Regions from separate parts of the Paenibacillus xinjiangensis genome, predicted to be linked through region 2. Evidence: riboswitches for the same ligand, from Rfam matches in the RefSeq annotation. Region 2 holds a riboswitch; each other region holds the start of a gene.
What was found. Region 2 has a riboswitch for thiamine pyrophosphate ahead of thiC (phosphomethylpyrimidine synthase ThiC). Riboswitches for the same ligand answer to the same signal wherever they lie in the genome.
Positions count from the first base shown of each region.

Region 1: another riboswitch for thiamine pyrophosphate. It lies ahead of thiM (hydroxyethylthiazole kinase); the one in region 2 lies ahead of thiC (phosphomethylpyrimidine synthase ThiC).
Region 3: another riboswitch for thiamine pyrophosphate. It lies ahead of AC6ESP_RS04045 (ABC transporter substrate-binding protein); the one in region 2 lies ahead of thiC (phosphomethylpyrimidine synthase ThiC).

Region 1 covers NZ_JCAALS010000009.1:48,497-50,766, reverse strand. The annotation lists gene AC6ESP_RS11005 (winged helix-turn-helix domain-containing protein) at 1-88, shown strand, start outside; gene AC6ESP_RS11000 (hypothetical protein) at 300-728, shown strand; TPP riboswitch at 966-1,064, shown strand; gene thiM (hydroxyethylthiazole kinase) at 1,155-1,919, shown strand; gene thiD (bifunctional hydroxymethylpyrimidine kinase/phosphomethylpyrimidine kinase) at 1,916-2,270, shown strand, end outside.
Region 2 covers NZ_JCAALS010000001.1:119,093-121,362, reverse strand. The annotation lists gene thiC (phosphomethylpyrimidine synthase ThiC) at 1-1,084, opposite strand, end outside; TPP riboswitch at 1,393-1,499, opposite strand; gene AC6ESP_RS00565 (glycosyltransferase family 4 protein) at 1,547-2,270, opposite strand, start outside.
Region 3 covers NZ_JCAALS010000003.1:24,258-26,527, reverse strand. The annotation lists gene AC6ESP_RS04050 (thiamine-binding protein) at 1-11, opposite strand, end outside; gene AC6ESP_RS04045 (ABC transporter substrate-binding protein) at 38-1,069, opposite strand; TPP riboswitch at 1,230-1,342, opposite strand; gene AC6ESP_RS04040 (glycosyltransferase) at 1,549-2,270, shown strand, end outside.

The DNA of each region.
Region 1 (2,270 bases), on a different contig from region 2:
TCATATCAAGAATATATACAGAAAGCTTGGAGTCGGCAATCGCATTCAAGCTCTGCAGCGAGCCAAGCAGTTAATGATAATAAATTAGAAGATTTTTAGAAATGTTAATTAATTATACAAAAGGGTACTTAAGACCCTTGTATTCCGAAATACTCCCCGAATGGGGAGTATTTTTTTGTGGGAGATAGATTTATAGTTAAATAGATAAGCTCGGTCGGAGCAGCTATACCAAGTTTTTCGACCATAGCTGCACTAATGGCACGACAACACTTCCAGTGGATAAAAAGGGAGAGGTTAGCTTGGAAGATGCGATAACAGTCATTGTTCCGTCAGGCGCTGCTCACAAAGAACTGATATTAACGATAAAGAAAGTGCCAGATCCCGAGCAGCTTCTAACGAATCAAGAGGTTCTAGCGAGTCCCGTATTTGAGATCCTGAAAAACTTCCCTGAGAACTTCAGCAAACCAGTCACGATCATTTTGGAGTTTGATTCGAAGAGCTTGAAGAGCCATCAGAAGGTATCTGTCTTTTATTATGATGAAGTGATGAGGGTATGGGTAGAGGTAGCAGGAGCCACAACATACAAGAATCACATTTCAGTTGAGGTCGTTCATACAACGAAGTTCGCAGTCTTCGTTGTAGATGAAGCAACCTCAAGTGATATCGCCGGGTATTGGTCGGAAGCCGGAGCGTTAATCATCTATGAGCAGCAACTTGGGAATTTATAATAAAGGAAAGATGAGATATGCCTCGTTACTATTATAGTGAGATTTGGACACCTCTTAGCATCATGGGAATTCGATTTCTTCGGGATGATGAGAAGGGTATCTGGATCAAGGTTTGGAATACCAAAAGGCGCCGTATACGAAAATGATAGATAGAATACTAATTGACCATGCACACACATACTGCTATTCTTACATAGAAACTTCTAGATCAGCCTATTCTATAATTAATTAAATATGTAATGTTTGCGGGGGGATTCTTCGGAATTGAGAAGGTTAAAACCTGACCCTTTGAACCTGTTAGTTCATACTAGCGTAGGGAGTAAACGAAATTGTGTCCAAACCGGGCGCTGGTTCTATACCTCTTCTCTATGAAGGGGTATTTTTATTTTCACCACACATCAGCACGCTATTAGGAGGAATCTACCCATGACTGCTATTCATCATATACGAGAAAATAATCCGCTTATCCACTGTGTAACGAACTATGTCACGGCTAATTTTGTAGCCAATGGTCTGCTGGCTGTCGGAGCATCACCGGTTATGGCGGATGCAATCGAGGAGATCAAGGAAATGACGGGCATTGCATCAGGGCTGCTGCTCAATATTGGCACTTTGAATAGCCGTACGGTACAGTCGATGCTTGTGGCCGGCAAATGCGCGAACGAGAAGGGGATTCCGGTTGTACTGGATCCGGTCGGTGCAGGAGCAACCACCTATCGCAAAGAAACGATACGCATCTTGCTGGACAACGTTAAGGTGGCTGTGATCCGCTGTAATGCGGGAGAGCTGGCTGCTATCGCAGAGGTACCCTGGGAGGCCAAAGGAGTCGACAGCGGAACAGGGAACGCCGACATGGTTAGTCTAGCTAAGAGCGTAGCTGCTAGATATGAATGTGTCGTTGCTGTTACAGGAGCGATAGATGTAGTAACGGATGGTATTCAGCATATTGAGATTCATGGCGGAGATGCACGTATGCCTAACATTACAGGCTCGGGCTGTCTGTTAAGTGCCATATGCTGTGCTGGAGCTGCGGTGTCTGGGGGAGACTACTATACAGCCGTATCCGAAGTGATGGCTTTCTATAAGCGTGTGGGTGAATATGCAGGTGAGCGAAGTAGGGCTATCGGCGAATTTGGTGTACAGGTGCTGAATGGCATCTCGCAATTAAGCGAAGGAGCAATCGAATCATGATTAGAGTAGCGATGACAATTGCGGGCTCAGATAGTGGCGGAGGAGCGGGCATACAGGCGGATCTGAAGACATTTCAAGAGCTAGGGGTGTTCGGAACCTCCGCAATAACGGCGATAACGGCACAGAATACGTTAGGCGTTCATGGTGTATATCCGATTGATGCCCATGGTGTTGCAAGCCAGATGGAAGCGGTGCTGTCTGATTTCCAAGTTGCTTGTGTGAAAACAGGCATGCTGTTCTCGGCAGACATTATTGCTGAAGTAGCGAGAGTACTGCGCCAATATGGTACACCTATGCTCATTATCGATCCGGTGATGATAGCCAAAGGCGGAGCATCCTTGCTGCTGCAAG
Region 2 (2,270 bases):
CCTCATCATTCGCATCAGCTATTGAGCCTGGACGCAGTCCGTCACCAAGTGAGAAGGATACATCATAGGCTTTCATAGTGAGACAGATTTCTTCGAAATGCGTATACAGGAAGTTTTCCTTATGATGTGCAAGGCACCAGGCTGCCATAATCGAGCCCCCTCTGGATACGATGCCTGTCACCCTTCTAGCAGTCAGAGGTATATATCGCAGGAGCACGCCTGCATGAATCGTAAAATAATCAACCCCCTGCTCCGCCTGCTCGATCAGCGTGTCGCGGAATACTTCCCAGCTCAGATCCTCAGCCTTGCCATTTACCTTCTCAAGCGCCTGATAGATGGGGACGGTGCCGACGGGAACAGGCGAATTGCGGACGATCCATTCACGCGTCGTATGAATGTTCTTGCCTGTGGACAGATCCATGATCGTGTCGGCTCCCCAACGCGTTGCCCATGTCATTTTTTCCACTTCCTCCTCAATGGATGAAGCTACTGCCGAATTGCCAATATTCGCATTGATCTTCACGTGAAAATGACGGCCGATAATCATCGGCTCACTCTCCGGATGATTAATATTACATGGTATAATCGCACGGCCTGCTGCTACCTCAGAGCGGATAAATTGTGCATCCATCCCTTCACGCACAGCGATATACTCCATCTCGGGGGTAAGGATGCCTTGGCGGGCATAATGGAGCTGCGTCACATTCGCACCCTCCAGCGCTCGAAGGGGACGATCGACGTTCGGGAACAGCTCAGCACCCCGCTCCTGTGCTTTTTCCGCGGAGAGGAATCCGTTATCCTCCGGCTTGACTGTGCGTCCGTCATAAGCCTCGACATCCCCGCGCTCTTCAACCCAGCCCTTCCGAAGCTTCGGCAGTCCAAGCCTTACATTGGCCTCGTAGGCACTATCCGTATATGGACCGCTAGCGTCATACACATGAATCGGCTCATTCAGCTCCACACGGCCATCTCTTCCTTGGCTCGGCTCTAGTGCAATCTCACGCATGGGCACTTGAATATCCTCTCTTGCACCTCTCACATAGACTTTGCGGCTTCCTGGCAATGGGGTTGTTAAGATGGACATGAATAAAAACCTCCTAATGGAATAGTAAGAATCCACTAGGAGGTATGCAGCAGCGTAAGCATAGAAAAGCTCCGCGAATAGAAGTGCTCGCCTGTCATTACTCATCTGCAGCCCTATGAACGGCAGAGAGAATGAACAGGGGAGAGCATTCTCATTGCACTTCGCTCAGAGGGCTTCCAGCTGCAGTACGCATTAAACCGCAGACTAATAAAAAAACCGCTCCGGCGAAGGAGCGGTTGAATAGTGCGAACGAAGCGAATATTGGCCATACTCCCCCTATAAATGCAAGAGTACAGGCATACGCGCAGGCGGGCACGATTCCACTTTCCTACGCTGGCATAACCCAGATCAGGTTCAAAGGGACCAAAGCAATTAAGCTTTATCTCAGCCCATGGAGGCGCCCCTAGTGGATTTCCTAGTATGAATATAGCTTCCCCATCGCTATATTGTCAAATTCCCCCTCTACAATCCGCTCTCCCGAAGCACCCTCAGCCATCTGTCTGCCGTATGCTCCCATGAGAAATGCTGCTCGACGCGCTCTCGACTCTTCTGTCCCATATAATGCCGCAGATGCTTATCCTTCAGCAGCAGGAGCAGCTTCTCCTCCAGCTGACTCTCAATCCGTCTATGATCGATTAAGAACCCGGTTTCACCATCTCTAATAATTTCCTTCATCCCACCTGCATTGGTCGCAATGACAGGCAAGCCGCATGCCATCGCCTCTACATTCACGAGCCCGAATGCTTCGCGTTGTCCAGAGGGCACGACCGCCATATCCGCAGCTGCGAACCAGTTAGGGACCTCCGAATAAGGAACATAAGGAACGAACTTCACATTCCTTGGACATTTTTTACCTAGCTGCAGCAGCTTACGGGAATAAGCCGTTGAGCGATGTGAGCCGTAGAAGGGGCTTCCCACGATAACCACAAGCAGATCGGGATGGATACGAGCGAGCCTCGGGACGATTCTGAGCAGATGATGCACACCCTTCAATGGAATAAGCCTGCCGATAAAAATAACGACTTTTCTCCCGTTCAAGCCCTTGCGCTCACGTTCTGCGCTCCGTTTGGCTGCTCCCTCCTCCGTGAATTGGGAAGGGAAGCGATGTGTCTCTACGCCAGGGTAAACAACGCGAAGTCTGGAGGACGCCTCGGGAACCCTCGCAGCTACGATATGTCTTAGAAAT
Region 3 (2,270 bases), on a different contig from region 2:
GCATTCGCCATTCTCATATCCCCTTAGACATTCATTATTATGGTTGTGGTAAAAACTCATTCGTGAAGGCTTGATCAGCTTCAAGCTCCTGCTCCAGCAGCTTATGCTCGAACATCCAATTCGCGTAATTCTCCCATACTTCCAGCTTCTGCTCGCCCCAACGCGGCGCATCATCTGTATATTTAGGACTTAACCACTTCTGGCTGGCACGAACGAGCTCGGCATTCAGATCCGGCTCAGCCTTAATCAGCAATTCTGCCGCATCCTCCGGATTTGCAACAGCATATTCATATCCTGCTGCTGCTCCTGCAACGAACGCTTGGACAATCTCAGGCTTATCGGCAATCATTTGCTCGCTTGTTGTAAGTACAGGTGTATAATAGTCCAGTTTGTCACTGTAATCGGTCAAATAAACCATATTGATCGGCTCGCCCCGAAGCTCTGCTTCCACGCCAGTCCATGCATAATAGATCCATGCGAAATCAATGTCGCGCTTCACAGCTGAGAAAAAGTCGGTGTCGCCAATACTTATCAGATTGACTTTGGATACATCCGCCTGCTCCTCTTGCATAATGGAAGCAATGACGGCCTCTTCTACAGGAGCTCCCCAGCCGCCGTATGTTTTTCCTTCGAATTTCTTCGGAGAATCAATACCCTTGTCCACCGGCGATGCGAATCCAGATGTATTATGCTGAATTACGGCAGCAATAGATACGATTGGAACGCCGGCAATACGAGCCATCGTAAGGGATTCCTGATAGCCGACACCGAACTCTGCGCCGCCAGAGGCAACCATTTTGTCCGCTCCATCTTGTCCTGGCTGAATAATCTCAATATCCAACCCCTGCTCCTTGAAGAAGCCTTGGTCACGAGCTACGTACAGACCTGTGTGGTTCGTATTGGGTGTCCAATCCAGAACCACCTTCACCTTCGTTAATGGCGTACCAGATTCAGAGCTCTCTGGTGCATGATTGGTAGAGCCACAGCCTGCAATGAAGATAACGATAGTCATAATGGCGATAGCTAGCCTCCACGGCTTGGTGCTCCTGTTGTTCCAAATCTTCTTCATCTTTCTCTCTCCCTCTCCGCTGTTAATGACCTGAAGTTCCTTCCTGTTATCTGAATAGGCTGCCCTATTCAACCAAAAAAGGCGCCCTCCTGGAATGGAGGACGCCTACTATAGGCATGTTCGACAAGTCTGCTTCTCGTGCTTCTATATAAAAGCCATAAGCACATCTGCTCTTCGATTCCTACGCTGGCATTATCCAGATCAGGTATAAGGGTCGGAATTAGTCATGGAATTCCCTCTCAGCCAGTCTTCTACCAGCTCCCCGGAACTATTCGGTTACGTCAATAAGTTCCATTATAACAAATACCAATAAAAAAGATACCCTTAGTTTGCTCTTTACTAGTCATCAGCCGTTTTTGATACAACGTAGGTTCTAGTCCATTATCCATTGAGCTTGATTGAATACGATGTAGTCAAGTGCATATCCGCTCTTCGGAGCATTAACGGCATGGCAGGCCCTGGCAGAGAGGATTGAACAGATGAAGAGAATAGCCAGACGAAAAAAAGTCAAACGCTCCACCACTAGAAAAAGCGCAAGGCGCCTGACTCGAAGGTCATCCCATATTACACGCAAGCTAAGAAAACGTAACAAGAGCAAGCTGCTGCGCCGCAGAAGGAAGCTTCGGAGCAAGCGGAGCACTAGAAGACAACGGGCCGCCGCTACGGCGAGGCGACGCAGACGACCTGCCAAAGAAAGCCTTCCCCTTCCTATTGAGGAGCATGCCAACAGGGACAAAGGAATGAATATCATAGGCTTCATTCATGCGGAGATGGGAATTGGTGAATCTGCAAGGCTCGCAGCTAAGTCTGTCGAGACCTCCGGCATCCCTTTTGGCATGCTCAACTTCCCGTTGAAGGTTGCGACTCGAATGTCAGACATGAGCTGGGCATCCAGGAAAATAGATAAGCCTCTATACAATACGAATGTGTTTCATATGAACGCAGACTATATGGCACCTGTTATGGAGCATTTCGGCAATGAGTTATTCCACAATCGGTATAATATTGGCTATTGGCATTGGGAGCTGCCCGATTTCCCTGATGAATTCGTTCCAGCCTTCAAGCTTGTCCAGGAGGTATGGACATGCAGCAGCTTCGCAGCGGAATCCATCAGCCGCAAATCATCGGTACCTGTCATTACAATACCGCACGGTATTGAGGTTAGCTACGCCCCTGAGCTTACCCGCTCTACCTTCAGCCT